2 regions of the Streptomyces sp. NPDC059957 genome follow, and region 1 is predicted to be linked to the other one. Evidence: riboswitches for the same ligand, from Rfam matches in the RefSeq annotation. Region 1 holds a riboswitch; the other holds the start of a gene.
What was found. A riboswitch is a leader RNA that binds a small molecule or an ion and turns the genes downstream of it on or off. The one in region 1 is predicted to bind ZMP and ZTP.
Positions count from the first base shown of each region.

Region 1 (15,232 bases):
CCGGGGGCGGCCGCCATGTCAGCCACCCACCAGGGCAACGAGCTTGAGAAAGGTGACCTCCGTGCCGAGCGGGAGGTCGATCTCCTCGTCCAGGTCCGTGATCTGGCGGTCTCCCACCAGGACGAGAAAGCCGTTGCGCCCGAAGGCGGCGAGGGCCGCCTCGGTCTGCGCCTGCGGATCGACCGGGCGGTCCGCTGTGGCCGGGCGCACCAGCCGGCTCCCGGTCGCGGCCGCGATCGCCCCCGGGCGCGCCGCTTTGGCTTCGGCCACCTCCTGGAATATGCGCCTGCGGATCAACTCGCGCAGCGCGAGTCTCTCTTCGGCGATTTCCATCCCCCAGCCGTCACCGCGGCCCCCGGCAGTCGTCTCGTCGACGAAGATCACGCTTCCCATGTCAGGAGATTAGGAGGGGGCACTGACAATCGGCCTACTGGGCCGGGGAAGGCTGTGTAAGGATCGACATCATGAGTGAGCAGCAGCCGAATCCGTACGCGGGCGACCCGAATCAGGGTGGCGGCCAGGGAGACTACAAGTGGGGTCCCGGCACGCCGAGTTACGGCGCCCCGGCGCAGCCCGAATACGGCTACCCGCCGGCCGGTTCGCCCCAGCCCGGTTACGGCTACCCGCCGGCCGACCCGTCCCAGCCCGGGTACGGGTACCCGCAGCCCCCCGCCTACCAGCCGACCATCGCCGGAGAGGGCATTCCGGCGCAGATGCCGCCGATGGCGCCGATGCCGTACCCGGCCGCCGGGCTCTCCCTGGGCGACATCACGATCGCCGGGGACCAGATCATCACCCCGTCGGGCAACATGCCGCTGCGCGGCGCCATCTGGAACGCCACGGACTTCTCGCGGACGGAGGAGAAGATCCCGGCGCACGCGATCGTGCTGGCCGTCATCTTCTTCCTGTTCTGCCTGCTCGGCCTGTTCTTCCTCCTGATGAAGGAGCGCCGCACGACGGGCTACATCCAGATCACCGTGAACAGCGGCGGCCGCCACCACTCCACGATGATCCCCGCGGTGGACCCGGGCACCTACATGTGGGTCATGAGCCAGATCAACCAGGCGCGCGCACTGAGCATGTAAGCCCGTCCGGGCGGGAATCGGGTGGCGCGACGGCGGCCGGTCTCCGAAGATCACCGGATGACCATTTCTCATGATGTGGACGGCCCCGCCGACGCTCCGGCCGTCGTACTGCTCCATTCCTCCGTGTGCGACCGCCGGATGTGGGAGCCGCAGTGGCAGCCCCTGCTCGCCGCCGGGTTCCGGGTGGTCCGGCCGGACTTCCGCACCTGCGGGGACTCCCCCGCCGCCAAGGCTCCGTACAGCGACCACGAGGACGTACGGGCGCTGCTGGACCATCTCGGCATCCGGCGGGCCGCGTTCGTCGGCAGCTCCTACGGCGGGCGGGTCGCGCTGACGCTGGCCGCGCTGCATCCGGAGCTGGTGAGTGCGCTGGCCCTGCTCTGCCCCGCCCGGCCCGCGCAACGGCGCGGCCCCGCACTGCTCGCCTTCAACGCCGCCGAGGCCGCCCTGCTGGAAGCCGGCGACCTGGAGGGTGCGGCCGGGCTCAACGCCCGCCAGTGGCTCGGCCCCGACGCCGACGCGGCCGCGCACGCCCTCGTACGGGCCATGCAGCTCGGGAACCTGCGGGGCGGCCTGGACGCCGACTGGGACCACGAGCTCCCCGAGCCCGTCTTCGATCCGGCCGCGGTCACCGCCCCCGTCCTCGCCGTCGGCGGCGCGCACGACATCGCCGACTTCCGTGACGTCCCCGCCGAGCTCCCCTCCCTCCTGCCCGGCGCCGTCCACGTCGAGCTGCCCTGGGCCGGGCACCTCCCCTCCCTCGAACGCCCCGAGGAGATCAACCGGTTGCTGCTGCCCTTCCTCTTCGAGGCGGTCCCCCCGGGGCGCTGAAACAGGCGGGCGCGCCATTCGCTTGAACCTGTTCAAAAAGAGGTCTACAGTCAGTGACGTCAGCAGTTGAACACGTTCAAGGGGGCTGAGGGCAATGGACCTCACCGTGGTCGCGTACGTCATCTACCTGCTCATCAGCATCGGACTCACCGTCTGGGTGGCGCGCACGCTCAGCCGCAACGGCCGGGTCTTCATCGGCGACGTCCTCCAGGGGAACGAGAAGCTCGCCGACGCCGTCAACCAGCTCCTGGTGGTCGGCTTCTATCTCGTCAACATCGGCTTCGTGACCCTCTACCTGCGGTCGGCCGAGGAGATCATCGCGGCCCGCGGACTCTTCGAGGCCCTGTCGGTCAAGCTCGGAGTCGTGCTCCTGGTCCTCGGCTTCATGCACCTCGCGAACGTCTGGGTGCTGAACAAGATGCGCCGCCGGGGAATCATGGAGCGCCAGCAGACCCCGCCGGTCGCCCCCCAGGGGTGGACCGCGCCCCAGGGGTGGACCGCGCCCACCGGGGCCTGATCCCCGTGGCCACCGCGGCGACCCGGCACCTGACGGTGCTCTACGACGCGAACTGCCCGCTCTGCGTGCACATCCGGCATTGGCTGATCGGCCAGCGCCGGCTCGTACCGCTCCGGCTCGTCCCCGCGGCCTCCGCCGAGGCGCAGCGGCGGTACCCGCGGCTCGACCACGCCTCGACGCTGAAGGAGATCACCGTCATCGGCGACTCCGGGCAGGTGTGGACCGGGACGGACGCCTTCATCGTCTGCCTGTGGGCGCTGGCCGAGCACCGGCCGAAGGCGAACTGGCTGGCCACCCCGGCCGGCCGGCCCTTCGCCAGGGCGGCCATGTACACCGCCTCCACCTGGCGCGAGGCCGTACGGGACGGCTCCCCGGCGCAGACGGGGGAACCGGCCTGTGACGACCAGTGTTCCGCGCCCCGATAGGCTCGGGACCGTGACTGATCAGAAGGCTCCCAAGAGCGAGCAGACCCGCACGCTCATCCTCGAAACCGCGCTCCGCCTCTTCCAGGAGCGCGGCTTCGACAAGACGACGATGCGCGGTATCGCCAAGGAGGCCGGAGTATCGGTCGGCAACGCCTACTACTACTTCGAGTCCAAGGAACACCTGGTCCAGGGCTTCTACGACCGGATCGGCGCCGCCCACCTGGCGGCGGTCCGGCCGATCCTGGACAACGAGACCGATCTGCAGAAGCGGCTCGCCGGCGTACTGACCAGCTGGCTGGACATCGCCGCGCCGTACCACGAGTTCGCCTCGCAGTTCTTCAAGAACGCCGCGGACCCCGAGAGCCCGCTCAGCCCGTTCTCCCCGGAGTCGGAGGCGGCCCGCAAGCAGGCGATCGACATGCACCGCGAGGTGCTGGCGGGGGCCAAGACCAAGGTGCCCGACGAACTGGCCGACGTACTGCCGGAGCTGATGTGGCTCTCGCAGATGGGCCTGGTCCTCTACTGGGTCTTCGACCGCTCCCCGGACAGCGAGAAGACCCGGCGCCTCGCACAGCGCGGCGCGCAGCTCACGACCCGGGGCATCATCCTGGCCCGGTTCCGGGTGCTGCGGCCGCTGGTGCGGGAGGTGCACGAGCTGTTCACGGACTTCCTGCCGGGCATGGCCCAGAGCGCCGTGTCCCGGCCGGGCCGCAAGCGGGCCTCCGACCCGGACGCCGGCCCGGAGGAGGGCCCGGAGGAGGGCCCGGCGTAAGCCCGGACACAAGGCCTGGAGCGAGGCCCGGAGCAAGGCCCGGCCACGGGCCCCGGTCCTACAGCCAGTTGAGCTCCCACAGCCGCCACACGCCGGTGCCGTCCGAGAGGTACTGGGCGCCCGTGACGGCCTCGCGGGACATCACGTAGTCCTTCTTCTGCCAGATCGGCAGCATCGGGACCTGCTGCGCGACCAGCTTCTGCAGGTCGCGGAAGTCGTTGGCGGCGGCGCCGCGGTCCGAGAAGGACTGGGTGCGGGTGATGAGGGAGTCGACGGTCTTGTCGGAGTAGCCGTTGTTCATCGAGTTGTCGGCGCCGACGAGCGGGGCGAGGAAGTTGTCCGCGTCCGGGAAGTCGGCGATCCAGCCGATGGTGTAGGCGTCGAACTCGCCCGCCGCGTAGGCCTTCTGGAAGTCGTTCCACTTCTCGACCGGCTGGATGGTCAGCTTGAAGAGGCCGGTGGACTCCAGCTGCGCCTTCAGCTCCTCCGCCTCGGCAACGCTGGAGCCGCGCACGTTGACCCCGAGGGAGATCGCGACGGGGGTGGCGATCCCGGCGTCCTTGAGGAGCTTCTTCGCGGTGAGCCCGCTCGGCGTGGGATAGGCGTCGAAGAACGGCGTGCTGTGGGCGGAGATGCCTGCCGGGACGAGGGAGTAGAGCGGGGTGACCGTGCCCTTGTGGACCTCGGTCGCGATCTTGGCCCGGTCCACGATCGCCGCGACGGCCTGGCGGACGGCGGGCTGGGCCACCGGGGAGCCGGGGCGGAGGTCGAAGACCATGCTGCGGATCTCCGTACCGCCCGAGGCCTGGTACCGGGTGTCCTCCAGGCCCGGGTTCAGGCCGGCCAGGACCGCCGGGGGCATGTCGCGGTGGGCGACCTCGATCCCGCGGTCGTTCCAGGCCTGCTCCAGCTGCGCGGAGTCCTTGAAGTACTTCACGGTGACCGCGCTCTTGGAGACCTTGCCCTGGCCCTTGTACGAGGCGTTGGGCTTGAGGTCGGCGCTCGCGCCGGCCGTGTAGCCGTCGAGGGTGAAGGGGCCGGAGCCGTCGACCTTCTCGTCCTCGCGCAGGGCCTTGGCCGGGTACTTGTCCTTGTCCACGATCGAGGCGGCGCCCGTCGCGATCTTGAACGGGAAGGTGGCGTCGTCGGCGGAGAGGCTGAAGGTGACGGTGCGGCCCTCGGCCTTGACCGACTCCAGGGTGTTGAACAGCGGCGCCGGACCCTGGTCGGAGTTGATCGCCTTGATCCGGTCGAAGGAGTACTTGACGTCCTCGGCGGTGATCGCCCGGCCGGAGGAGAACTTCACGTCCGGGCGCAGCTCGCACTGGTACGTGGTGAGCTTGTCGCCGATGAAGTTGCAGGCGGAGGCCGCGTCGGGCACCGGGGTGTCCGAGCCGGTCTTGATGGTCAGCAGCGACTGGTAGACGTTGCTGAACAGGGCCCAGGAGCCCGCGTCGTACGCCCCGGCGGGGTCGAGGGAGGAGACCACGTCGCTCGCGCCGACGCGGATCGGCTCCCCGCCACCGGCCCCGTCGGGCAGCAACTGCCAGGCGGCGACGGAGCCGACGCCGAGGACCAGCCCGGCCGCGATGACTTTCGAGCGGACAGACCGCAACATCCTTGACTCCACCCCGTGTGGGCGCACACCGAAGTCCGCGACCCGTTGTCCGATTATCGGTCACATCCCATCATGGAATTTCGGCCTCGGGAAGGCCGATTTGTCGCGTGGCGTTGCAGGTTCGGACGGTTCAGGACTGATATGAGGCGAGTTCGACGACTGTGATGTCCGACGGTGCGCCCACCCGGACCGGCGGCCCCCAGGCACCCGCGCCGCGCGAGACGTACAGCTGGGTGTCGCCGTAGCGCTCCAGCCCGGCGACGGTGGGGTTGGCGAGCTCGGCGAGGTACTCGCCGGGCCAGAGCTGGCCCCCGTGGGTGTGGCCGGAGAGCTGCAGGTCGGCCCCGTACCGGACGGCCTCGTCGATGACGATCGGCTGGTGGGCGAGGAGCACGGCGCTGCGGGCCCGGTCCCGGTCGCCCAGGGCCGCCTGGAAGTCCGGGCCGTGGCCCTCGCTCTCGCCCGCGATGTCGTTGACCCCGGCGAGGTCGAAGTGCGGGAGCTCGCGGCGGGCGTTCTCCAGGGGGGTGAGGCCGAGCTCGCGGACGTGGTCCACCCACTGCTGGGCGCCGGAGAAGTACTCGTGGTTGCCGGTGACGAAGTACGAGCCGTGGCGCGCGCGGAGGCCGCGGAGCGGTTCGGCGGCGGGGCCGAGGTCTTCGACGCTGCCGTCGACGAGGTCGCCCACGATGGCGATGAGGTCAGGCTGCGTGCGGTTGATCGTGTCGACGATCCGGGTGGTGTGCGCGTGGCCCAGGATCGGGCCGAGGTGGATGTCGCTGACCACGGCGATGCGGAAGCCGTGGGCCGCGCGGGGGAGCTTCGCCAGGGGGACCTGGACCCGCTTCACGCGGGGGCCGCGGAGGACTCCGTACGTGCCGTAGCCGACGGTGCCGGCCGTTGCGGCGGCTGCCGTGCCGGCCACGATCCGCGCGAAGCGGCGGCGGCTGACGCCGGAGGGGGTGGGCTGCGCGGAGTCGGCCTCGGCCGGGTTCGCCTCCGCCGGTTCGGCTGCCGCCGTGGTGTGCTGCCCGGCCGGGGCCGTGGGGGCGGCGGTGGCTTCGAGCGTGGCCTGCGGCGCTGATCCCCTCCCCGCCCCTTCCCGCTGCCCCGGATCATGCGGCTCCGCCGCGCGGTGGGGCTCCGCCCCGGGCCCCGAAGCGTCCGCGCCCGCGGCGGCGGGGGCGTTACGGGGCTCCACCCCGGACCCCGGGGTGGGGGCGGAGGCGGAGCGGGACTGCGCCCCCGAGCCCGCCCGGGCCGTGGGGCCGTTCTGCCGGCGGAGCCATAGCGCTCGGACCGGCTCGGCCACCAGCATCGCCAGGGTGAGGTACATGAGGACGGCCAGCCACATGTAGCCCGGCCAGGCGACCGTGCGCTCCAGCCAGAAGGGGGCTCCCGCGCGGCCCGCCGTGAGGGCGGCCACCGAGAGGAGCGGGAGAGCGAAGGCCAGGGCGGTGCCCGTGCGGCGGACGGCGCTGCCGGGGGCCGTGGTGTCGCGGACCAGGCGGATCCACAGCCAGCGGTGCACCAGGACCAGCAGGGTCAGGACCAGCAGGGCCACGACCGTGAAGAGAAGGATCCTCACGCGCCCGCCTCCGTACGTGATTCACGCCGCAGCGCCCGCACCCCGCGCAACCCGATCACTCCGACGGCCGTCCCCAGGAGAAAGGACGCCACCGCCAAGAGAAGGTGGACCCAGAAGTACCCGGTCGGGTCCCCCGCGTCGTCGAAGGCCAGACCGCTGCCGTCCTTCCACAGGTTCCGGACGAAAGACACCCAGATGAACCAGCTCCACACTCCGAAGGCGAGCAGGAACCAGGAAACGGCGCGGCTGAGTTTCATGGACTCAGTATCGGTTTCGTCCCCAGGACGGACGCGCCGGGGTGGGCTGTCCCGGCGGTGGTTGCGGCGGGTTGGCCGGTCCGTGACGCTAAGCACAGAATCGGGATGTACTTTCACCTGCGTGTCTGCCAAGAAGACCGCGTTGACGGTCCTATCCGCCGCGCTTCCCGCCCTGCTGATCCCGACGCTGCTGGCCTCGCCCGTGTACGCCGCGCCGACGCCACCGGTGGACGGGAAGGGGCAGCCGCGCAAGGCGCCGGCGCCGCCCGCCTCGATGTCCACGGTCGGCGGCTCGGCGCTCGGGCAGCCCGGTACCCAGGTCAGCCTGCTGCCCGGCGCGCCCGCGCTGCCGACGAACCTGACGGGCCGTTCGTGGATCGTGGCCGACGCCGAGACGGGCGAGATCCTCGCCGCGCACAACGCGCACTGGCGGCTCCCCCCTGCCTCGACCATGAAGATGCTCTTCGCCGACACCGTGCTGCCGGGTCTGCCCAAGGACCGGGTCCACAAGGTCAGCCAGGAGGAACTGGACGGGGTCGGCTCCGGGTCCAGCCTGGTGGGCATCAAGGAGGACGCCGAGTACAGCGTCCACGACCTGTGGCTGGGGGTGTTCCTGCGCTCCGGGAACGACGCCGTGCACGTACTTTCGGCCATGAACGGCGGCGTCGAGAAGACCGTCAAGGACATGCAGGCGCACGCCGAGGAGCTCCAGGCCCTGGACACGCACGTGGTGTCCCCGGACGGCTACGACGCTCCGGGCCAGGTCTCCAGCGCCTACGACCTCACCCTCATCGCCCGCTCGGGTCTGCAGAAGCAGGACTTCCGGGAGTACTGCGGCACGGCCAGCGCGAAGTTCCCCGGCCGGCAGGAGTCGGGCAAGCCGCGCGAGACCTTCGAGATCCAGAACACCAACCGGCTGATGACCGGCGCCGGCGGCCTCTCCCCCTACAAGGGGATCGCCGGGGTGAAGAACGGCAGCACGACGATGGCCGGCTCCACCTTCACCGGCGCCGCCCAGCGCGGCGACAAGAAGCTGCTGGTCACGGTGATGAACCCGGGGACCGGCGGTGCCAACTCCGTGTACGAGGAGACCGCCGACCTGCTCGACTGGGGCTTCGCGGCGAGCGGGAAGGTCAAGCCGGTGGGCGAGCTGGTGCCGCCGAAGAGCGCGGACACCACCTCCCACGGATCCCCGGCCCAGTCCCACGAGAACAACCCGTCGGCGTCCGGTGCGGGCTCCGGCGGCGGGATCGGTACGGCCTTCGGCGTGGCGGGCGGGGTGCTGGCCGTGGTGGCCGGCGGGGCCTACGCCGTCAACCGGCGCTGGCCGCGGGGGCGCGGCCGCCGGGCTCGCGGCCGGGCGTAGCGGAGCCTGCGGGCTCCGGGGCGGTCTCACGGCCGTCCTGTTCCGGGGCGGGTTCACGGCCCGGCTCCGGGGTCGGCTCACGGCCCGGCTCCGGGTCCTCCACCCCGTCCCCGTCGGCATCGTCGCGGGTCGCGGTCCACGCCGCGCAGAACAGCAGCAGCTTCGCCGTGAGGTTGATCCAGATCAGCAGCGCGATCGGCACGCCGAAGGCCCCGTACATGCTCTTCGTGGCGACCTCCCGCATGTAGCCGCTGAGCAGCAGCTTCAGCAGTTCGAAGCCGGCCGCGCCGAGGAGGGCCGCCTCGATCAGGCGGCGGCGGGGCGGTTCGACGCCCGGGAGCAGGGTCAGGAGGTAGAGCAGGAGCAGGAAGGCGGCCAGCACTCCGACGAGGAAGGCCCCGCCCCGCAGCAGCCCGCCGCCCGCGCCGTCGCGCGGTACGTGCAGCCAGTCGCCGGCCTTGCCGACCGCGCTGGAGCCGAAGATCGAGGCGGCCGCCGAGCAGAGGCCGACGCCGCCGAGGCCGATGAGGACGAGCGCGTCCTTGCCCTTGCGGACGAACGGGTTGCCCTCGTCCTCGTCGTCCTTCTCCCACACCGCGCGCAGGCAGTCCCGCATCGACGTGATCCAGCCGATTCCGGTGAAGAGCAGGACGGCGGCGGCGATCAGGCCGACCGTGCTCGCGTTCGCTACGAGGGCGTTGATGTCGAGCTGGTCGGAGATGCCGGGGACCTGCTCGGCGAGGTTCTTCTGCAGCCGGTCGAGCTGGTCCTGGGTGAGCAGTCCGGCGCCGATCGCGGCGGCCACGGTGATCAGCGGGAAGAGGGCCAGGAAGCTGATGAAGGTGATCGCGGCGGCGAGCCGGCTCCAGTGCACGCGGTCGAGCCGCTGGTATGAACGCCACAGGTGGGTGCGCATCACGGCGGACACCAGGGGCCCGATCAGCGGGAGTTTCGTCAGCCAGTCCATACGGTCACCGTAAATGAGCTGTCGTAAATAGCCGGGATTGCCACTTTTGGGGACTACGGTCGTCGATTGTGACTTTTCGCCCGACGGCTCGGCCGTTCCACGCCCTGATCCTGCGAAGGATCGGTTTCCGGTTGCGGTTCCTGCGTCAGGAACGGCGTGCGGTCGCCTCGCCCGCGGCTGCCGCCGCACTGCTGTCCGTCGCCGAGCCGAGCTGCGCCGGAACCGCGCTCGCCCCACCGCTTGCCCCGTTGCCGAACGGATATTCCCGCAGCTTGCGCCAGACCCCGTCCGAGCCCTGCTCGTAGAGCGCGAACCCGGAGCAGAGCCACTGCGCCGCGTAGTCGGCGAGGGTGTCGAACGCCAGGTCCATCGCCTCCTCGGAGATCCCGTGGGCGACCGTGACGTGCGGGTGGTACGGGAACGAGAGCTCCCGGCTGAGCGGCCCGTCCGGGTCGCGGACCTGGCCCTGGAGCCGGGTGCAGCCGGAGCCGCCCTCGACGACCTGGACGAAGACCACCGGCGACAGGGGACGGAAGCTTCCCGTACCGGCCAGCCGCATCACGAACGAGCTGCCGGCGGCCGCGACCGCGGCCAGGTGGGCGCGGATCTCGGGCAGCCGGTCCGCGGCCACCTCCGTCGGCGGTACGAGGGTGACGTGCGTGGGAATGCCGTGCGCGGCGGCGTCCCCGAAGCCCGCGCGCAGCTCCTGAAGGCTGCTGCCGTACGGCTCCGGGACCGCGATCGAAACGCCGAGCGTTACGGTCCCCACGTAGCTCTCCTCCGCCTGTAGTCCTGTGCGTGGTCTGTGCTCCGCGTGTGCGTCGCACGAGTGCTGCCGCCCCAGTGTGGCGGCAGCACCCCCCAGATCGCCAGGGCCCTCTTTCTCTTCGGTCCCCGTCAGTGCTTCGCGGGGAGGAAACCGAGGTGGTCGTAGGCCTGCGCCAGGGTCTCGGCGGCGACCGCCCTGGCCTTCTCCGCGCCCTTGGCCAGCAGGGAATCCAGGGTCTCCGGGTCGTCCAGGTACTCCTGGGTGCGCTGCTTGAACGGTGTGACGAAATCGACCATCACACCGGCCAGATCGGTCTTGAGCGCGCCGTAGCCCTTGCCCTCGTACGCGGCCTCCAGCGCGGGGATGGACTCCCCCGTGAGAGTGGAGTAGATCGTGAGCAGGTTGCTGACGCCGGGCTTTTCGGCCGGGTCGAACCGGACCACGGCCTCGGTGTCGGTGACCGCGCTCTTGATCTTCTTCTCGGTGGCCTTGGGCTCGTCGAGGAGGTTGATCAGGCCCTTGGGCGAAGAAGCCGACTTCGACATCTTGATCGCCGGGTCCTGGAGGTCGTAGATCTTCGCGACCTCCTTGACGATGTGCGCGGCGGGGAGGGTGAAGGTCTGCCCGAAGCGCTGGTTGAAGCGCTCGGCCAGGTCCCGGGTCAGCTCGATGTGCTGACGCTGGTCCTCGCCGACGGGGACGGAGTTCGCCTGGTAGAGCAGGATGTCGGCGACCTGGAGGATCGGGTACGTGAACAGGCCGACGGTGGCGTTGTTGGCGCCGTTCTTCGCGGACTTGTCCTTGAACTGGGTCATCCGGCTGGCCTCGCCGAACCCGGTGATGCAGTTCATGACCCAGCCGAGCTGCGCGTGCTCGGGCACGTGGCTCTGGATGAAGAGCGTGCAGCGCTCGGGGTCGAGACCGGCGGCGAGGAGCTGCGCGGCGGAGAGCCTGGTGTTCGCGCGGAGATCCTTCGGATCCTGCGGCATGGTGATCGCGTGCAGGTCGACGACCATGTAGAAGGCGTCGTGCGTCTCCTGCAGGGCGACGTACTGCCGGATGGCTCCGAGGTAGTTCCCGAGGTGGAACGAACCGGAGGTGGGCTGGATGCCGGAGAGCGCGCGAGGACGATCAGAAGCCATGGCCCCATTCTCTCAGGTGTGACACGGGGCTCGGCCCCGCCGCTGGCCTGAACCCGGCGGGTCGCGCCGCCCCCGCCCGGACCCGGCCCGGGTACCGACCGGTAGCGCCCCGTCCGGATCTTGCCTCGGCCGAGCGACCGCTTTCCGTTGCTCCCGCTGCGGGAGCTTCCGCGGGCACCGCCCACACCCGCGCCTCAAACGCCGGCGGGGCTGGGATTCACCGGACGTGGTCGAGCCCCTGCGGCGCCGTTGCACGGGGGCCAGCCCCCGGACCCCCGCTCCTCAAACGCCGGAGGGGCTGAGGTTGTGCACCTGTCGGCGCCGACGCCGGCCATATCCAGCCTCGCCGGCGTTTGAGGCGCGGGGTCCGGGGCGGAGCCCCAGGGGGTCCGGGCGCAGCCCGGGGAACGGTGGAAGGGCGGGTAGGGGACAGCCCCGCAGGGACCGGCCCCTACCCGGCCCGCAGAGGGCCGCCCCCACCCCCGGGGTCAGGCGACCGGGAGGCCCGGGGCCGGGAAGGCGGCCATCAGGTCGGCCACCGCGGAGCGGATCGCGCCGAGGGCCGTCTCGTCACCCCTCGCGGCCGCGGAGACCGCGTCCGCGATCCAGTCGGCTACCACCGGCATGTGCTCGACGCCGAGCCCCCGCGACGTGAGCGACGGCGTGCCGATCCGGATCCCCGACGGGTCGAACGGCTTGCGCGGGTCGAACGGCACCGTGTTGTAGTTCACGACGATCCCCGCCCGGTCCAGCGCCTTCGCCGCGATCTTGCCGGAGACGCCCTTCCCCGTGAGGTCGATCAGGATCAGGTGGTTGTCCGTACCGCCCGAGACCAGGTCGAAGCCCCGCTCCAGCAGAGCCGCGGCCAGCGCCTTCGCGTTGGCCACGACCGCGTGCGCGTACGACACGAAGGAGGGCTGCGCCGCCTCGTGGAGCGCCACGGCGATGCCGGCCGTCGTCTGGTTGTGCGGGCCGCCCTGGAGGCCGGGGAAGACCGCCTTGTCGATGGCCTTGGCGTGCTCCTCGCGGCACATCAGCATCGCGCCGCGCGGACCGCGCAGGGTCTTGTGGGTGGTCGTCGAGATCACGTCCACGTGACCGGCCGGGGAGGGGTGCGCCCCGCCCGCGATCAGGCCGGCGATGTGCGCCACGTCGGCGACCAGGACCGAGCCCGCCTCCTTGGCGATCGACGCGAACGCCTCGAAGTCGATCGTGCGCGGGAGCGCCGTACCGCCGCAGAAGATCAGCTTGGGCCGCTCCGCCAGCGCGAGGTCCCGTACGGCGTCGTAGTCGATGAGGCCGGTCTCGGCCTGCACCCCGTACTGCACGCCGCGGAACCAGGAGCCCGTCGCCGAGACCCCCCAGCCGTGCGTCAGGTGCCCGCCCATCGGCAGCGCCATGCCCATCACCGTGTCGCCGGGCTTCGCGAAGGCCAGGTAGACCGCGAGGTTGGCGGGCGAGCCGGAGTACGGCTGCACGTTGGCGTGGTCGACGCCGAAGAGGCCCTTCGCCCGCTCCACGGCCAGAGCCTCGATGCGGTCGATGTTCTGCTGGCCCTCGTAGTAGCGGCGGCCCGGGTAGCCCTCGCTGTACTTGTTCTGCAGCACGGTGCCGGAGGCCTCGAGCACGGCCGAGGACACGTAGTTCTCGCTCGGGATGAGGCGGAGGGTCTCCGCCTGGAGGGTCTCCTCGGCGGCGACGAAGGACGCCAGCTCGGGGTCGGTCGCGAGCAGGGCGGGGTGGCGGTACGGGTGGTGGTGGTTCGCGCTCATGGCGGCTCCTCCGGGGTCGATGTCGGATCTCGTCCCCGCGAGGCCCAGGCGAGCGGCCCTGTATGCGGTCGTGCGCGCACGGCTCCCCCGGAGTTGGTTCTCCGTGCGCCAGTCGCCGTGCGTGTCCGACACCTTAGCGGGCACGCCACGAGAAAGGTTTCTCCGTCCGTCATTCGAGCGAGGATGGACAGTGACGCCACCCTCGTCACCGGCTTGACGGACGATCGGAGACCCCGTGTCGACAACTGCTGATGCCATCCGCTCCGCCGACGCGCACAGCGCGCACAACTACCACCCCCTGCCCGTCGTCGTCGCCACCGCGGAGGGCGCGTGGATGACCGACGTGGAGGGCCGCCGCTACCTCGACATGCTCGCGGGTTACTCCGCCCTGAACTTCGGCCACGGCAACCGCCGCCTGCTCGACGCCGCACGCGCCCAGCTGGAGCGGGTCACCCTGACCTCCCGCGCCTTCCACCACGACCGCTTCGCGGACTTCTGTACCGAGCTCGCGGCGCTGTGCGGCAAGGAGGCGGTCCTGCCCATGAACACGGGCGCGGAGGCCGTGGAGACGGCGGTGAAGACCGCCCGCAAGTGGGGCTACGAGGTCAAGGGCGTCCCGGACGGCCACGCCAAGATCGTGGTGGCGGCCGACAACTTCCACGGCCGCACGACGACCATCGTGTCGTTCTCCACGGACCACGAGGCCCGCGACCACTTCGGCCCGTACACCCCCGGCTTCGAGATCGTCCCGTACGGGGACCTCACCGCGCTCGCGGCCGCCGTCACCTCCAACACCGTCGCCGTGCTCCTGGAGCCGATCCAGGGCGAGGCCGGGGTCCTCGTGCCGCCCGCCGGATACCTGCGGGGCGTACGGGAACTGACGCGCGAGCGGAACGTCCTGTTCATGGCCGACGAGATCCAGTCGGGCCTGGGCCGCACCGGCAGGACCTTCGCGTGCGAGCACGAGGGGGTCGTCCCCGACGTGTACATCCTCGGCAAAGCGCTGGGCGGCGGGGTCGTGCCCGTGTCGGCGGTGGTGGCCGACCTGGATGTGCTCGGCGTGTTCAAGCCGGGCGAGCACGGCTCCACCTTCGGCGGCAACCCGCTGGCCTGCGCCGTCGCCCTGGAGGTCATCGCGATGCTGCGGACCGGCGAGTACCAGCAGCGGGCCACCGAGCTCGGCGACCACCTGCACCGGGAGCTGAACCTGCTGGTCGGCGGCGGTGCGGTGACCGCCGTACGGGGCCGCGGGCTGTGGGCGGGCGTGGACATCGACCCGTCGCGCGGCACCGGCCGGGAGATCTCCGAGAAGCTGATGGAGCTCGGCGTCCTGGTCAAGGACACCCACGGGTCGACGATCCGGATCGCACCGCCGCTGGTGATCTCCAAGGAGGACCTGGACTGGGGGCTGGACCAGCTCAGGTCGGTCCTCGGCGGCTAGCCGTCAGAGAATCACGTGGGGCAGGAAGCGGGCGTACTCGTCCGTGACCGGCCCCGCCGATTCGCGGATGCCGAGGCCCGCCGACTCGTCCTCGACGACCCACGCACCGAGCACCACCCGGTTGCCGTCGAAGTCGGGCAGCGGGGCGAGGCCCTGGAAGACGTACGTCTCACCCTGCTCCGGTGCGAACGGCTCGCCGCCCACCGGGTGCAGGGTGACGCCCGCGCCCTCGCGGCCGAGCAGCGGCTTCGCCGCGTAGCCGGTGGTCGTGGCGAGCTCGCGCGGGCCGTCCAGGTAGGCGGGCAGCAGGTTCGGGTGCTCCGGGAAGAGCTCCCACAGGACCGCCAGCAGCGCCTTGTTGGACAGCAGCATCTTCCACAGCGGCTCGATCCAGGCGGTGGTGCCGGAGCCGCCGCCGTGGTCGTACGTGCCGAGGACCTGCGGGGCGAACTCGTCGGTGGCCAGCCACTCCCACGGGTAGAGCTTGAAGATCGCGCGGATGAAGCCGAGCTTCTCGTCGACGAACCGGCCGGACAGGGAGTCCCAGCCGATCGCCTCCACCGACAGCTCGCGCGTGTCGATGCCGGCCTGCTCGGCGGTCTCCTGGAGGTAGGCGACCGTCATCAGGTCCTCGCCGAGCTCGTCGGTCTCGGAGTGCGCGAAGTGCACCGGGCCGGCCGGC
Region 1 is NZ_JBHWMB010000030.1:18,734-33,965, reverse strand. Features, by position in the region: gene ACFWBW_RS21090 (DUF4132 domain-containing protein) at 1-17, opposite strand, end outside; gene ACFWBW_RS21085 (hypothetical protein) at 19-393, opposite strand; gene ACFWBW_RS21080 (hypothetical protein) at 465-1,085, shown strand; gene ACFWBW_RS21075 (alpha/beta fold hydrolase) at 1,143-1,916, shown strand; gene ACFWBW_RS21070 (hypothetical protein) at 2,011-2,433, shown strand; gene ACFWBW_RS21065 (thiol-disulfide oxidoreductase DCC family protein) at 2,409-2,858, shown strand; gene ACFWBW_RS21060 (TetR family transcriptional regulator) at 2,869-3,630, shown strand; gene ACFWBW_RS21055 (ABC transporter substrate-binding protein) at 3,689-5,245, opposite strand; gene ACFWBW_RS21050 (metallophosphoesterase) at 5,379-6,836, opposite strand; gene ACFWBW_RS21045 (SCO4848 family membrane protein) at 6,833-7,093, opposite strand; gene ACFWBW_RS21040 (D-alanyl-D-alanine carboxypeptidase family protein) at 7,215-8,459, shown strand; gene ACFWBW_RS21035 (YhjD/YihY/BrkB family envelope integrity protein) at 8,407-9,426, opposite strand; gene ACFWBW_RS21030 (2'-5' RNA ligase family protein) at 9,572-10,195, opposite strand; gene trpS (tryptophan--tRNA ligase) at 10,324-11,337, opposite strand; gene glyA (serine hydroxymethyltransferase) at 11,826-13,109, opposite strand; ZMP/ZTP riboswitch at 13,145-13,235, opposite strand; gene rocD (ornithine--oxo-acid transaminase) at 13,345-14,550, shown strand; gene ACFWBW_RS21010 (glutathionylspermidine synthase family protein) at 14,554-15,232, opposite strand, start outside.

Region 2 (15,232 bases), on a different contig from region 1:
GGAGTCCTCGACCGTGCACGTCGCGTGGCCCCACCAAGTGATCTCCACCGGCCCCTGATCCCCTCCCTCGTCCCGCTTGCCACCAGGTCCCGTCCGAGCCTAAAGGCTGCCCGCCCAAACCGCCCGGAACCAGGAAATCGGGCCTCCACGCCCCCTCCTCCCCGGCGGCGGATCGGAGTAGGGTCGGGCGGCATGGATGAGCTGCGCGTGGCCGCGATCGCCAGCCTGGCCCCGCTGGAGGATCTGGACGAGGATCCCTTCGCCGTCGACACCCGGAGCCAGCACGCCATGTGCGCGCGCTGGGCCGCCGATCGGGGCTACGTCGTGACCCGCCAACTCTTCGTCTACGGGCTGCGCGCCGACCACTGCGGGCTGTGGAACGACATCGACGCCGGGCGCGTCGACCTGTTCGTCACCGCCAACCACCGGGTGCTGACCCGTGCGTTGCGCTCCGTGGAGGAGTTCACCGCGGAGTGCGCACGGCGCGGCGTCCGGCTGGAAACCGCCGGTCTCGACGAGCCGCGCTACACCTCCGCGATGAAGGCCGAGGTGCACCGCCGGCTCTCCATGCCGACCGCCGGATACGACGGTACGTAGCCCCTCGACAGCACGCGTCAGCCCCTCCGGGCTTCCGCCGCGCCCCCCGTACGCACATCCGCCGCCCGTGTCACCCGGCCGGTCGGTCGCCGCTGTGCGAGCCTGGACACCGTGGGGACGGGGGCCCGTCGGCGCGGTGCGGGCCACGGTGGTGAGGCGGGTTCGGCGTGTTGCGAGGCCGGTGGCGGAGTGCGGGCGGCGCCCTGGTGCGCGTGGTCATCGTCTGGGCGGTGTCCACCCTCACCATGCTCGCCCTGGCCGGAATCCTCCCCGACTTCCATCTTCAGGCGGGCGCGGGCGGCGACCGCGACAGCATCACGCAGATAGGCCTGACGGCAGCCCTCGGCGCCGGCGCGTTCGGTCTGCTGAGCGCGCTGGTGTGGCCGGTTCTCGTACGCGCCCTGCTGCTTGTGCCGGCCCTGGTGCTCGGGCTGCTCGTCTTCTTCCTCAACGGCTCGCTGCTGCTGATCGCGCTCAGCCTGATCCCGGCCGGCCGCGGCGAGGCGGACCCGGAGACGGCGGTGGTGGTCGCCGCCGTGATGTCCGCCGTCGCCTCCGCGACCTCCACCGCGCTCGCCGTCCGGGACGACGAGGCCTACCGGCGCCGGCTCTACCGGCTCTCCGACCGCCGCCGGCGCCGCCAGCGCCGCGAGGGCATGCCCGGGGCCGACGAACGCGCCCCCGCCGTGGTGTTCCTGCAGCTCGACGGGGTCGGGTACGAGGTGCTGCGGCGCGCGGCCGGCAGCGGCCTGATGCCGACGGTGGCCGAGTGGCTCGACCGCAGCCACCGCATCACCTCCTGGCGCACCGACTGGTCCAGCCAGACCGGCGCCAGCCAGCTCGGCATCCTGCACGGCTCCAACTTCGACGTCCCGGCCTTCCGCTGGTACGAGAAGGACACCGGCGAGGTGGTGGTCTGCAACCGGCCCACCAGCGCCGCCGAGCTCCAGCGGCGGGCCGTCGAACGCACCGGGAACGGGGGCCTGCTCACCCTCGACGGGGCCAGCCGCGGCAACCTCTTCAGCGGCGGCGCCGGCCAACTGGCGCTCGTCCTGTCCGTCTCCGCCCGGCGCAGCCCCCACAACCGCTCCCGCGCGGGCTACTTCGCGTACTTCTCCGACCCGGCCAACGCGGTCCGCACCGCGCTCTCCTTCGTCGCCGAGGTGGCCCGCGAGATCACCCAGTCGGTACGCGGCCGCCTGCGCGGGGACCGGCCACGGGTCGCGCGCGGCGGGCTGTACCCGCTGATCCGGGCCTTCGCGACGGTGGTGGAGCGCGACGTCGTGGTCGCCGCGGTGATCGGCGACATGCTGGCCGGGCGCGCCGCGGTCTACGCCGACCTGGTCGCCTACGACGAGGTCGCCCACCACTCGGGCCCGCGCTCCCGGGACACCGAGCAGGTGCTCGCCCGGCTCGACCGCAGCCTCGCGCTCATCGCCCGGGTCGCCGAGCACGCACCCCGGGAGTACCGGATCGTGCTGCTCTCGGACCACGGCCAGAGCCCCGGGGAGACCTTCCTGGCCCGGTACGGGCTCACCCTGAAGGACCTGGTCCGCGCGGGCTGCGGGCTGCCCGTGTCCCGGAAGGCCGGCCGTACCCACAGCGGCGCCGAGGCACGGGCCGCCGTACTGGCCGCCCTGCACCGCCCGGTGGAGGAGACCGACGAGGAGGTGCGCCCCGGGTCGGGGCCGGACCCGGTGGTCCTGGCCTCGGGCAACCTCGGGCTGATCTCCTTCCCGGACCTGCCCGGCCGGGCGTCGAGGGAGCGGATCGACCGCGCGCACCCGGCGCTGCTCTCCACCCTGGCGAACCACCCCGGGGTCGGGTTCCTGCTCGTGGACGGGACCGTCCTGATGGCGAACGGGGCCGAGGCGCGGCTGGACGAGCCGGGCGCTGCGGAGGAGCTGCTGGCCCCCTTCGGCCCGGGCGCGGCGCGGGCGGTCCGGCGGACCGACACCTTCCCGCACGTGGCCGACGTGATGGTGAACTCGGCCTACGACCCGCAGACGGGGGCGGTGCACGCCTTCGAGGAGCAGATCGGCTCGCACGGCGGCCTGGGCGGGGAGCAGGGCCACCCGTTCCTGATGTGGCCGGTGGAGCTGTCCGAGCCGGTGTACCGGCCGGACGGAGAACTGGTGGGCGCGGAGGCGGTCCACGAGGTCCTGCGGCGCTGGCTCACCGAGGCGGACGGTCCCCAGATCCCGGTCCCCCCGGAGATCTCCGTAGCCCCGGGCGCGGACCCCGCCTAGGCATCGCGCGGCCGCCCGCCCGGGGCGTACGTTGGAAGCAGAGTCCATCAGGGGGGCTCGAAGGATTCGCCATGTCCGCGATCAGCAAGAGCATCGACATAGACCGCAGTCCCGAGGACGTCTACTCGTACGTCACGGACCCCACGCACCTGCCGGAGTGGCAGGACAGTGCCGTGTCCGCGGTGCCGATGGGAGACCTTCCCGTCCACGTCGGTTCGAAGGTCCTCATCACCCGGCAGATCGGCAAGCGGCGGGTCCCCACGACCATGCAGGTCATGGAGCTCGACCCGCCGAGGAGCTGGCACTTCCACGGCGTCGACGGGCCGGTCCGGCCGGACGTGCGGGGCCACATCGAATCCCTCGACGGCGGCGCTCGCTCGCGGGTCACCATCGCCGTCGACTTCGAGGGCCACGGCCTGGGCCGGGCGCTCGTCCCGCTCGCGGTCAAGCCCATGGTCCGCAAGGAGATGCCCCGCAGCGAGGAGAAGCTCAAGCACCTGCTGGAGCACTCCGCGGCCTGAGCGCAAGGGGCGCAGGGCCCTCGGAGGCCCGGAAAACCGGGTGCTCCGGGACATGCGGTGTGCTCACACTGGGCGCACCGCATACCCGGACCCCTAAGGACATCCCCTCCCGTGCAGGCCGCCGTCACCGTCACCCCCGCCCAGCTCCCCGAACTGCTCCTCGGGCTCGCCACCGTGCGGCCCGTGTTCCTGTGGGGCGCGCCCGGCATCGGCAAGTCCTCGCTCGTGCGGAAGTTCGCCGACTCGCTGGGGCTGGAGTGCGTGAGCCTGCTCGGTACCCAGCTGGCGCCCGAGGACCTGATCGGCGTACCGCAGATCCGTGACGGGCGTTCGGTGTTCTGCCCGCCGGAGGCCATCGCCCGCGAGGAGCCGTACTGCCTGTTCCTCGACGAGCTCAACGCCGCGAGCCCGGACGTGCAGAAGGCCTTCTACTCGCTGATCCTCGACCGGCGGATCGGCTCCTACGAGCTGCCCGCGGGCTCCATCGTCATCGGCGCCGGCAACCGGGCCACCGACAACGCCCTGGCCCGGCCCATCGCCTCCGCGCTGGTCAACCGGCTCACCCACGTCCACCTGACGGCCTCGGCCGGGGACTGGCTGGTCTGGGCGGGCGAGAACGGCATCCACCCCTGGGTGACCGACTACCTCGCCGACCGCCCCGACCACCTCTGGTCGCAGCCGCCCAAGAGCGAGGAACCCTTCTCCACGCCCCGCTCCTGGCACATGCTCTCCGACGCTCTGCACTCCTTCGGCCAGGACCTCGACGAGCAGACCCTCGGCGTGCTCGCGCACGGCACCCTCACCCCCGCGCACGCCGTCTCCTTCCGCGGCTACGCGAAGATCGTCCGGCACAGCTTCGGCATCGACGCGGTCATCAAGGGCGACGCCTCCTGGCCCGCCCGCATGGAGGACCGCGACCTGCTCTACTACCTCGCCGAGGCCTTCCGGGGCCGCCTGGTCAAGGAACTGCCGGCCCGCAAGGAACACGTCTCGCCGGGCGTCCGCCAGACCGCCTACCGCGCGAAGTCCCTGCTCGTGCAGCTCGCCGAGATCTCCGTCGAGGTGGCCCAGACCGTCATCGCCGACGACGTGGACGGCCTGCCGGTGCTGCCCGCCTGGTTCCTCATCGAAGCCGCCCGCGACATGCCGCGCCTGGTCGAGGCCCGCCGGTGAGCGGCAAGGCCAAGGCCGGCGGCAAGGCCAAGCAGGGCAAGGAGCCCAAGCCCGACCCGGCCACCCTCGCCTACGAGGCGGGGCGGGCCGCCGTCCGGCAGAACCCCGCGCTGAACGCCGTGTCCGCCACCCACTGCCGCAGCCCGAAGTGCGCGCACTGCGCCGGCGCCGGGCTCGCCGTGGTCACCTCCAACGGGGTGATCCACGCCCACCCGACCCGCCGCGCCGCGCCCGCCGAGTGGGCCTGGGCCCTGGCGCACTGCCTGCTCCACCTCGGCTTCGGACACGTACCCGCAGCCAAGGAGGACGACCGGGAGCAGCCCGACCGCGCCGAGACCGCCGCCCGCTGCGTCGTCGTCAACCGCTTCCTGCAGAACTTCCCCGTCGGCCGGGCCCCCGACCGGCTGCCCGACCAGTACCCCGGCGGCGACGAGGAACAGCTCGCCCGCGCCTGGCGGCAGGACGGTGTCCCGCCCCGGTACGAGGACTGCGGTACGAGCGCCCCCGGCGCCCCCGACCAGATCCTGGAAGCCTGGCCGCACTGGAGCGCCGTCCCCGACTGGCAGACCGGCTTCGCCCACGCCCTCACCCGCTCCGTGTCCGCCACCATGGACCTGGCCGCCGGCCGCGAGGGCCACCGGCCGCAGCCGTGGGAGCGGGCCCTGAACTGGTTCGTCTCCTCCTACCCGCTGCTCGGCGGCCTCGCCGCGGGCCTGCGGATCGTCGCCGACGCCGAGCTGGCGCGCGCCCAGGGCATCGACATCGCCGCCGTCAGCGCGAGCGCCGGGGAGATCTACGTCAACCCGCTGCGCACCTTCACCGACGGGGAGTGGCGGTTCATCCTGGCCCACGAGATGCTGCACGCCGCCCTGCGCCACGGGGAGCGCTGCGGCGCCCGCGACCCGTACCTGCACAACGTGGCCGCCGACTACGTGGTCAACGGCTGGCTCGTGGAGATGGGCGTCGGCGACATGCCCGAGGGGTTGCTCTATGACGCGGAGCTGCGGGACCTGTCCGTGGAGGAGGTCTACGACCGGATCACCGGCGACCTGCGGCGGATGCGCCGGCTCGCCACCCTGCGCGGCAAGGGCCGCGGGGACATCCTGGGCGAGCCCCTGCCCCATCCGGGGAGCGGCCCGTACACCGACCTGGACGAGTTCTACCGCCGCGGCCTGGTCCAGGGCTTCGACCTGCACGGATACGGGGAGCGCGGGCTGCTGCCCGCCGGGCTGGTGCAGGAGATCCGGGCGCTGGCCCACCCGCCGGTGCCCTGGGACGCGCGCCTGGCCCGCTGGTTCGACGCGTACGTGCCCCGCCCGGAGCCGGTACGCAGCTTCGCGCGCCCGGCCCGCCGCCAGGCCTCCACCCCGGACATCCCGCGCGCGGGACGGTACTTCGCGCCCGAGGAGACCGCCCGCTGCACCTTCGGCGTGGTCCTCGACACCTCGGGGTCGATGGACACCGCCCTGCTCGGCAAGGCGCTCGGCGCCATCGCCTCGTACGCCGAAGCCCGCGACGTGCCGGCCGCCCGCGTCGTGTTCTGCGACGCGGCGCCGTACGACGCGGGCTATCTGCCCCCGACCGAGATCGCGGGCCGGGTGAAAGTGCGCGGCCGGGGCGGGACCGTGCTGCAGCCGGGCGTCGACCTGCTGCTGCGGGCGGAGGACTTCCCGCCCGGGGCCCCGGTCCTGGTGATCACCGACGGCTGGACCGACACCCTGCGGATCCGGCGCGAGCACGCCTTCCTGGTTCCGCAGGGCGCCTCCCTGCCGTTCACGCCCCGCGGGCCGGTCTTCCGACTGGCCTGAGGGGCGCGGACCCGGTTTTTAGTCGAGGTAGTCGCGCAGCACCTGCGAGCGCGATGGGTGACGGAGCTTCGACATGGTTTTCGACTCGATCTGGCGGATGCGCTCACGGGTGACCCCGTACACGCGGCCGATCTCGTCGAGGGTCTTCGGCTGGCCGTCGTTGAGGCCGTAGCGCATGGAGACCACGCCCGCCTCGCGCTCCGAGAGCGTGCCCAGGATGGACTGGAGCTGCTCCTGGAGGAAGGTGAAGGAGACCGCGTCGGCCGGCACGACCGCCTCGGAGTCCTCGATGAGGTCACCGAACTCGCTGTCGCCCTCCTCACCCAGCGGGGTGTGCAGAGAGATCGGCTCGCGGCCGTACTTCTGGACCTCGATGACCTTCTCGGGGGTCATGTCGAGTTCCTTGCCCAGCTCCTCCGGAGTGGGCTCCCGGCCGAGGTCCTGGAGCATCTGGCGCTGGACACGGGCCAGCTTGTTGATGATCTCGACCATGTGGACGGGGATGCGGATGGTGCGCGACTGGTCGGCCATGGCACGCGTGATCGCCTGCCGGATCCACCAGGTCGCGTACGTGGAGAACTTGAAGCCCTTGGTGTAGTCGAACTTCTCCACGGCGCGGATCAGACCGACGTTGCCCTCCTGGATCAGGTCCAGGAAGAGCATGCCGCGGCCGGTGTAGCGCTTGGCGAGGGAGACCACGAGGCGGAGGTTGGCCTCCAGCAGGTGGTTCTTGGCCCGGCGGCCGTCCTCGACGAGGATCTCCAGCTCGCGCTTGAACGCGGGCTTGTGGTCCTCCTCCTCTTCGAGCTTGTACTCGGAGAAGAGACCGGCCTCGATGCGCTTGGCGAGCTCCACCTCCTGCTCGGCGTTGAGCAGCGGCACCTTGCCGATGAGCTTGAGGTAGTCCTTGACGGGGTCGGCGGTGGCGCCGGCGACCATGACGGTCTGCGCCGGGGCGTCGTCCTCGTCGTCGTCGGACAGGACGAAGCCGGCGCTGCCGCCCGTCTTGGGCGTCTCCTTCTCGTCGCCCTCGTCCAGGTCCTCGGCCGCCCAGTCCTCGCCCTCGGCCACGGGGGCGTCGCCCTCGTCGCCGTCCTTGGCGGTCTTCTTCGTGGCGGCCGTCTTCTTCACGGCGGTCTTCTTCACGGCGGTCTTCTTGACCGCGCGCTTCTTCGGCGCGGCGGCGGCCTCTGCCGCCACCTCCTCCTCGGTCCCGGAGGCCGACGGATCGGATATCGCCGCGGCGGGGGTGGTGGCAGCCGTCTTGCGCGCACCGATGAGGCGCGGCGGGGCAGCGGCCTTCTTGGCGACGGTGCGCGCCGGAGCGGCGGCCGCCTTGCGCGCCTTCTTGGCGGGAGCCTTCGTGGCGGGGGCGGCGCTGACGTGCAGCGCGACGCCCTCCTCGTCCAGGACCTGGTTCAGGCTGCGCAGGACCCGCTTCCACTGGTCCACCGGGATGCGGCCGGCCTCGAAGGCCTGGCGCACGTCATCACCGTTGATGTGACCCTGCTCGCGGCCACGCTCGACAAGCGCGACCAGGGCCTCGGATTCGGCGATCTCCGTGGGGAACGTACGGGACGGGCTGAGCGACACAAGGAGCCTCTCGTTGCGAACAGATAAGGGGTGGCGGGACATCATCGCGCGAACTCGGGAAACAGACCCGAGGGGGGTCTGTATTCCGGGCCGCACGAGGACACCTGTCGGTTCATCGCATGCCCGAGTAGATTCGTTACGCGCTGAATTGAGTGACCTGCGCCACGCCGTGACCGGGGAACCGGTCGCGGGTGGTCGCGTCCGCCCGTTTTGTCAGCCCGTTTTGCGGGCCTCGATGAGAAAACGGGCGGTGTGTGCGACGAACGGGCCTTCGCGCTCGATCTGTTCGTGCAGCTCGCGCAACCGGTCCCGATGCTGCCCGACCGTGAAGCCCGGCACCATCCAGATCACCTTCCGTAGAAAGTAGATCACGGCTCCGATGTCGTGGAACTCCGTCCGCAGCCGCTCGGAGCGCAGATCGATCACCTCCAGTCCCGTCTTCGTGGCCTCGGCGACGGCGTCGTCGGGGTGCCGGGCCCGCCGGACCTCCTCCGGTTGCGGTCCCAGGAAGTACTCCACGAGCTCGAAAACGCTCGCCGGGCCGACCTGCTGCGAGAGGTAGGTGCCGCCGGGCTTCAGCACCCGCGCGATCTCCTCCCACCAGATCGTGACCGGATGCCGGCTCGTGACGAGCTCGAAGGCCTCGTCGCCGAACGGCAGCGGCGGCTCGTCGGAGTCCGCGACCACCACCGCACCGAGCGGGTGCAGCAGCCTTGTCGCCTTGTCGATGTTCGGCGGCCAGGACTCGGTGGCCACCGTCAGCCGGGGCAGGGGCCCGGCTCCGGCGAGCACCTCCCCGCCGCCGGTCTGGATGTCCAGGGCGGAGCCGGCCTGCGCCAGGCGCCGCGCCAGGAGGCCCTGGTAGCCCCAGGAGGGGCGCTGCTCGGTGGCGCGGCCGTCGAGCCAGGAGAAGTCCCAGCCGTCGACGGAGACGGATTCCGCTTCCGCGACGAGATGGTCGAAAGTGCGCGTCATGTCTCGATCGTCCCAGGTCCGGCCCCGGTCATCCACCGGATTGCCGGGACCGGGGCGCACGCCGGGCCCCGCGGGGGTTCGCCTACACTGGGCGGCGGGCCGTGACTGGCGTTCGGGTGGATCACCACCGGGGAGCGGCCCGGCGTACACCCGCACCCCGTACGTCGACTGCCGCGCGCCTGGGCGAACCGCGATCCCGCAGCGACGCTCAGGAGCCCCGATGACAATCCAGACGACTGCCCAGCAGGCACAGACCGCCACCCTGATGGACGGCACCGCCCTCGCCCGCCGCATCTCGGAGCGGACCGCCGAGTACGCGGCGAAGATCACCGAGCGCACCGGTACCGCGCCCTGTCTGGCGACCGTGCTCGTCGGCGAGGACCCCGCGTCCGTCACCTACGTCCGCATGAAGCAGAACCGCTGCGCCAAGGCCGGGATCACCTCCCGCCACGTGGAGCTGCCGGCCGCGACGACCACCGAGGAGCTCGTCGCCACCCTGACCGCGCTCTCCGAGGACCCGGAGATCAGCGGCATCCTGCTCCAGCACCCCGTCCCGCACCACATCGACGAGCGCGCCGCCTTCGAGGCCATCGCCCCGGGCAAGGACGTCGACGGGGTCACCATGCACTCCTTCGCCGCCATGGGCTTCGGACTGCCGGGCTTCGTCTCCTGCACCCCCGGCGGCATCATGCGCCTGCTGGAGGCCTACGACGTGGACCTGACCGGCAAGCACGCCGTGGTCGTCGGCCGCAGCGCGATCCTGGGCAAGCCCGCCGGGATGCTGCTGCTGGAGCAGAACGCCACCGTCACCTACTGCCACTCGCGCACCGTGGACCTGCCGTCCATCGTCCGCCAGGCGGACGTGCTGGTCGCCGCCGTCGGCAAGGCCGAGTTCATCCGCGGCGAGGACATCAAGCCGGGCGCGGTGGTCCTGGACGCCGGCTACAACGAGGGCAACGTCGGCGACGTCCACTTCGAGTCGGCCGCCGCCCGCGCCTCCCTGATCACCCCGGTACCGGGCGGCGTCGGCCCGATGACCATCGCGGTGCTGCTGGAGCAGACCGTGCAGGCCGCCGCCGCGCAGGCCGGCCTGGCCCTCGCGGACCTCTGACCCGGTCCGCACCCCCTGCCGCACGGCGAACGCCCCGGGCCCTTCGGTCCGGGGCGCTGCGTTTCCCGCGGTAACGGGCCGAAAGGCCGATCCCGGTCCGCCGCGACGGGGCTCCACTGAATATGTGAAGCCTTCGATGGATATGCAGAAGCCCCCGGCGTCGGACGCAGCACCGGACGCGGCGGTGGTGGGCACGAAGCGCCACCCGCGCGGGCTCGCCACCCTCGTACTCGCCGAGCTGTGGGAGCGTTTCAGCCTCTACGGCATGGTCGCCATCCTCGTGCACTTCCTCGCCGCCTCCCGCGGCCACGGCGGCATGGGACTCCACGAGGGCACCGCGGAGGCCGTGGAGGGCGTCTACATGGCCATGATCTCCCTGCTGGCGCTCCCCGGCGGCTGGATCGCCGACCGGTTCCTCGGCGCCCGGCGGGCCGTCCTGTGGGGCGGTGTGGTCATCATGGCCGGCCACGCCCTGATGGCCGTCCCGAACCCGGTCTTCGTCTGGCCCGGCCTGGTCCTCATCGTCATCGGCACCGGCCTGCTCAAGCCGAACATCTCCGCACTGGTCGGCCGGCTGTACGCCGCCGACGACGACCAGCGGCGCGACGCGGGCTACTCGATCTTCTACATGGGCATAAACCTCGGCGCCGTCATCGCCCCGCTCGTCGTCGGCTACCTCGGCGAGGAGGTCAACTGGCACCTCGGTTTCGGCGCCGCAGCCGTCGGCATGGCCCTCGGCCTGGTCCAGTACGTCCTCGGCGGCCGCCGCCTTTCGCAGCAGCTGCGGACGGAGCCCGTGGTCCGGCTCACCCCCGCCGAGCGGGCCAAGGTGCGCACGTCCTCCGCGTACGGCCTGGTCTTCACCGCCGTACTGATCACCCTGCTGGTCGCCGCGCACGCGCTGAGCATCGACAACATCACCTTCGTGCTGACGATCGTCGCCGTGGTGGTCCCGGCGGGCGTGCTGCTCTCGATGTACCGCAGCCCCAAGATCGACCGGACCGAGAAGACCCGGCTGCGGGCCTATGTCTGGCTCTTCCTGGCCGCCACGCTGTTCTGGCTGGTCTACGACCAGATGGGCAACGAGCTGAACCTGTTCGCCGCCCAGAAGACCGACCTGTCCCTGCTCGGCCGGCACATCCCGGCGAGCTGGACCCAGTCGCTGCCCTCGCTGTTCGTGATCATCCTGGCCCCCGTCTTCGCGGCCTTCTGGGTGCGCCGGGGCAAGCACATGAGCACCCCGTTCAAGTTCGGCCTGGCCCTGCTGCTGACCGGTGCCTCCTTCGTGGTCATGTCGGGCGCCGCGGCCATCGCCTCCAGCGGGGTCAAGGTCTCGCTGATGTGGCTGGTCGGCGTGTACGTGATCCAGGTGATGGGCGAGATGTGCCTGAGCCCGGTGGGCCTCTCGGTCACCACGAAGCTCGCTCCGCGGGCCTTCACCAACCAGATGATGGGCGTGTGGTTCCTCGCCGCCGCCACCGGAGACGCGATCGGCGCGCAGCTGCCCCGGCTCGACGCGGTCATCGGCCAGAGCTGGAACTTCCTGTGGCAGGGCGCCATGGTGATCGCGGCGGGCGCGGTGATGGTCTTCTTCACCAAGCGGCTCAAGGTCCTGACGGGCGAGGCGGCCGCCGCCCGGGAAACGGTGGCGGTGGCGGCCTGAACCGGGGCGCTCGAACCGGTTCGGCCCGGGCGGCCGTGCGCGCATTACCCGCGAGGTAATCGACCCGGCGGGGCGCCGGCGGCACAGTGGAGCCATCGGGTTCCGGGGCCGCGCACTCGGCTCCGGGGCCCGGGCATCCGTACCCCACCAGCGCATTCGACCCTCGACGGAGGCTGATCCGCCATGTCCGCAACCCTGCTCACCGCCGTAGCCCGCACCACCGTCCCCCAGACCGCGCTGCGCCGGTTCCTCGCGCTCGACTCCGTCGTCACCACCGGCAACGGGCTCGCCTACGTCGCCTTCTCCGCGCCCCTCGGCCGCCTGCTCGGCGTCGGGCAGGGGCTGCTGCTGGGACTCGGGGTGTTCCTGGTGCTCTACGGGGCGGGCGTCGGCCTGCTGGCCTCGCGCCGGCAGCCCCCGGTCTTCCCCGTCAAGCTCGTCATCGAAGGCAACTACGCCTGGGCCGCGCTCAGCCTCGTCGCCCTCGTCGTCTGGTTCACGCCCACCACCGCCGGGGCGGTGTGGATCCCGGCGCAGGCGCTCACCGTCGGCTCCTTCGCCCTCCTCCAGCAGCTGGCGCTGCGCGCGGGCTCAGGGCGCCAGTGACCGCAGGTACTTCACCGTCGCCGGGTCGGCCGGCAGGAGGGTCTCGATGGCCAGCTCGGCGACCGTCACGTCCATGGGGGTGTTGAAGGTCGAGATGGAGGACACGAAGGAGAGCAGGTGCCCGTCGTGCTCGATCCGCAGCGGGAGCGCGAGGTACGCGACGGCCTCGACCGGCTCGTCCCCGTACGGTCCTGCCCCGTGCGGCCCTTCCCCGTACGGCCGCCCGTCCTCGCCGGGCCCTTCCGCCCCCTCCGCCGCCGCGGGCGGCGGATAGGCCGCCACCTCCTCGTACAGCGCGCGCAGCGGCGCCGAACGGGCCAGGGCGATCTGCCGCTCCATCTGGGCCAGCAGGTGTCCGCGCCACTCACGGAAGTTGCGGATCCGGGGGGCGAGGCCCTCCGGGTGCAGGGTCAGCCGCATCGCGTTGAGGGGGCCGGCCAGCAGGTGCTCCGGCAGCCCCTCCATCAGCAACATGATGCCCCGGTTGGCGGCCACCACCTCGTACGTGGCGTCCACCACCAGCGCCGGATACGGCTCGTAGCCGGTCAGCAGCCGCTCCAGCCCCTCGCGCAGCACCTCCATGGAGGGGTCGCTCAGCGGGGTGTGCGCGTACCGCGGCGCGTAACCGGCCGCCACCAGCAGGGCGTTGCGGTCCCGCACCGGGACGTCCAGCCGGTCGGCGAGCCGCAGCACCATCTCCTCGCTCGGCCGGGAGCGGCCCGTCTCCACGAAGCTGATGTGCCGGGAGGAGGAGTCGGCGCGGCCCGCCAGCTCCAGCTGGCTGAGGCCTCGCCGCTCCCGCCAGTTGCGCAGCAGGGCGCCCACCGTCAGTGGCGCAGCAGTCGTCATGCCTCGACGGTAGCCCAGCCGGACGCCCGCGGCCGGGTCACCCCACGTCGAAGACGTTCCGCAGACCGAGGCGGTAGCGCCACAGGTCGTGCCGCTTGGCGGACTCCACCTCGGGGGCCCGGTACAGCGATCGCACGGTGCACCGGGGTGCCGGTGAACCATCTCTGTCCAGGAGGGAGTTGACCGCCGCCCGGGCCGAGGCGTTGGCCCCCTCCATCGTCGCCAGGTCGATGTCGACGGACACGTAGTCCCCGCTGAGGAAGAAGTTCGGGATCCGGGTGGCGGCGCTCGGCCGGTTGTGGAAGGTCCCGGTCGGGTGGATCAGCAGCTCGTCCTGGTTGGTCGGATGCGGGGTGCCGGTCCCGTCCACCCCCGGATCCAGGAACCACGAGTGCAGCTTTCCGTCCGACAGCACGGTCTTCCCCGTGTCGTTGAGCGAGGCCTTCAGCTGCGCCCACACCTCGCGGGCGACCTCCTCGCGGGTGCACTGCTTGGCGGTCTTCCCGTAGAGGATCCCCGGCTTGTCCCACTCGGAGATGTCCACCGACAGGCAGTCCACGGCCGCGCCGTCCCCGTAGTCGGCGGGGAAGTCGCGCGACGGCCAGTGCTCGGCCTGCTGGATCGCCGTCAACGACCATGGCGAGTCGATGCAGTTGAGGTGGCCGTGCACGAGCGGGGCGCGTTCGGTGAGGTAGAACTGGATGCCGGTCATCCAGTCGGTCCGCAGCAGGTCGCACCGCCCGAGCATCGGGTCGGCCGCGCGCAGCGCGGGGCTCCAGGTGCGGCGGGCGTGCTCGACGGGCAGCGCGCTGACGTAGTGGTCGGCGGTGACGGTCCGCACGGCTCCGGCCGGGTCCTCGATGAGGACCCCGCTCACGCGGCCGTCCCCGTACCGGACCTCGCGCACCGTCCAGCCGATCCTGAACTCCACTCCCAGCGACCGCAGATGGGTCTCCCACGGGTCGATCCACGCCTCGTTGGTGGGCAGGTTCAGGATCCGGTCCGGCGGTCCGTCGGCGCCGCGGCCCAGCAGGTTGAAGACGAACGCCTCGCCGAGCGTGCCGACGGTGCGGGTAGAGGCCTCCTCGGCCTTGGTGGCCACGATGTTGCGGGTGACGCCGATCGCGAGGATCCGCTGGTACTCGCTCGACATCCGCGCGGCCCGGGTGAACTCCCACCACGGCGTGCGCTCCCACTGCCCGTCGCGCCGCTCGTCGCAGCTGGTGAGGAAGACCAGGGCGCGGTCGACGAAGTACGCCGTCTCGTGGAACGGGAGACGGACCAGCGACTGGAGGATCCCGGTGAGGGCCCGGCGCAGCTCGTCGGGGGTCAGCTCGGCGGGGGAGTGCTCCGGCCAGGGGATGGGCGCGCGCAGGTCCTCGCGGCCGGCCGCGCGGGCGAACATCATCTCGCGCGGGGCGACCAGGTTGTCCCAGACGCCGTTCGCGTTGCCGGGGAAGGGGATGCGCCGCATCGTGTCCGGCAGGTTGTGGTAGATCCCCGGGATGAAGCGGAAGCCGTGCTCGGCGGGGAGGGGCCGGCGGCCGCCCCGGGCGCTGCCGGGGACGTCCATGCTGCGGGCCTTGCCGCCGAGCGCCCGCCGCTCGTACACGGTGACGGAGTAGCCGCGTTCGGCGAGTTCGTGCGCGGCGGTGAGGCCGGCGACCCCGCCGCCGAGGACGGCCACGCGGCGCGCGTCCGCCGGCGCCGCGGCGGGCCGGGGGGTGGCCGGTCCGGTCGCCGCCTCGGCCGGGACGGTCCCGGCGGCCGATAACGCGCCCGCGGTGGCGGCGGCCCCCGCGATGAAGGTGCGCCTGGAGTTTCCTGTGCGCGTCACGGTGATGCTCCCTCGATGTCGTCGGCACCCGGCGGTGTCACCGGTGGTGTCACCCGCGGTGTCACTCGTCTTATTACCGGCGGTAACAGTCACGTCCGGCGCAGGAGCATAGGGGCGGCGCGGTGGCCACGGAAGGCAGGGAAGCACCCGCACGCACTATGGCGCGAAACCTTCCCTCCTGCCCGAGCTGTGGGAACCTTGACTCCACGTCAGGTCAATCGGGCAGTCGTGTACGCCGTGTGCGTCGTCT
Region 2 is NZ_JBHWMB010000041.1:57,178-72,409, reverse strand. Features, by position in the region: gene ACFWBW_RS25790 (MBL fold metallo-hydrolase) at 1-48, opposite strand, end outside; gene ACFWBW_RS25785 (hypothetical protein) at 193-597, shown strand; gene ACFWBW_RS25780 (alkaline phosphatase family protein) at 765-2,846, shown strand; gene ACFWBW_RS25775 (SRPBCC family protein) at 2,918-3,367, shown strand; gene ACFWBW_RS25770 (ATP-binding protein) at 3,479-4,540, shown strand; gene ACFWBW_RS25765 (hypothetical protein) at 4,537-6,348, shown strand; gene ACFWBW_RS25760 (RNA polymerase sigma factor) at 6,367-7,941, opposite strand; gene ACFWBW_RS25755 (class I SAM-dependent methyltransferase) at 8,155-8,916, opposite strand; ZMP/ZTP riboswitch at 9,008-9,108, shown strand; gene ACFWBW_RS25750 (bifunctional 5,10-methylenetetrahydrofolate dehydrogenase/5,10-methenyltetrahydrofolate cyclohydrolase) at 9,137-10,027, shown strand; gene ACFWBW_RS25745 (peptide MFS transporter) at 10,164-11,690, shown strand; gene ACFWBW_RS25740 (hypothetical protein) at 11,874-12,296, shown strand; gene ACFWBW_RS25735 (helix-turn-helix domain-containing protein) at 12,282-13,145, opposite strand; gene ACFWBW_RS25730 (FAD-dependent oxidoreductase) at 13,183-14,982, opposite strand.
Region 2: it holds a riboswitch for ZMP and ZTP, as region 1 does, so the genes downstream of both, ACFWBW_RS25750 (bifunctional 5,10-methylenetetrahydrofolate dehydrogenase/5,10-methenyltetrahydrofolate cyclohydrolase) here and glyA (serine hydroxymethyltransferase) in region 1, are expected to answer to the same signal.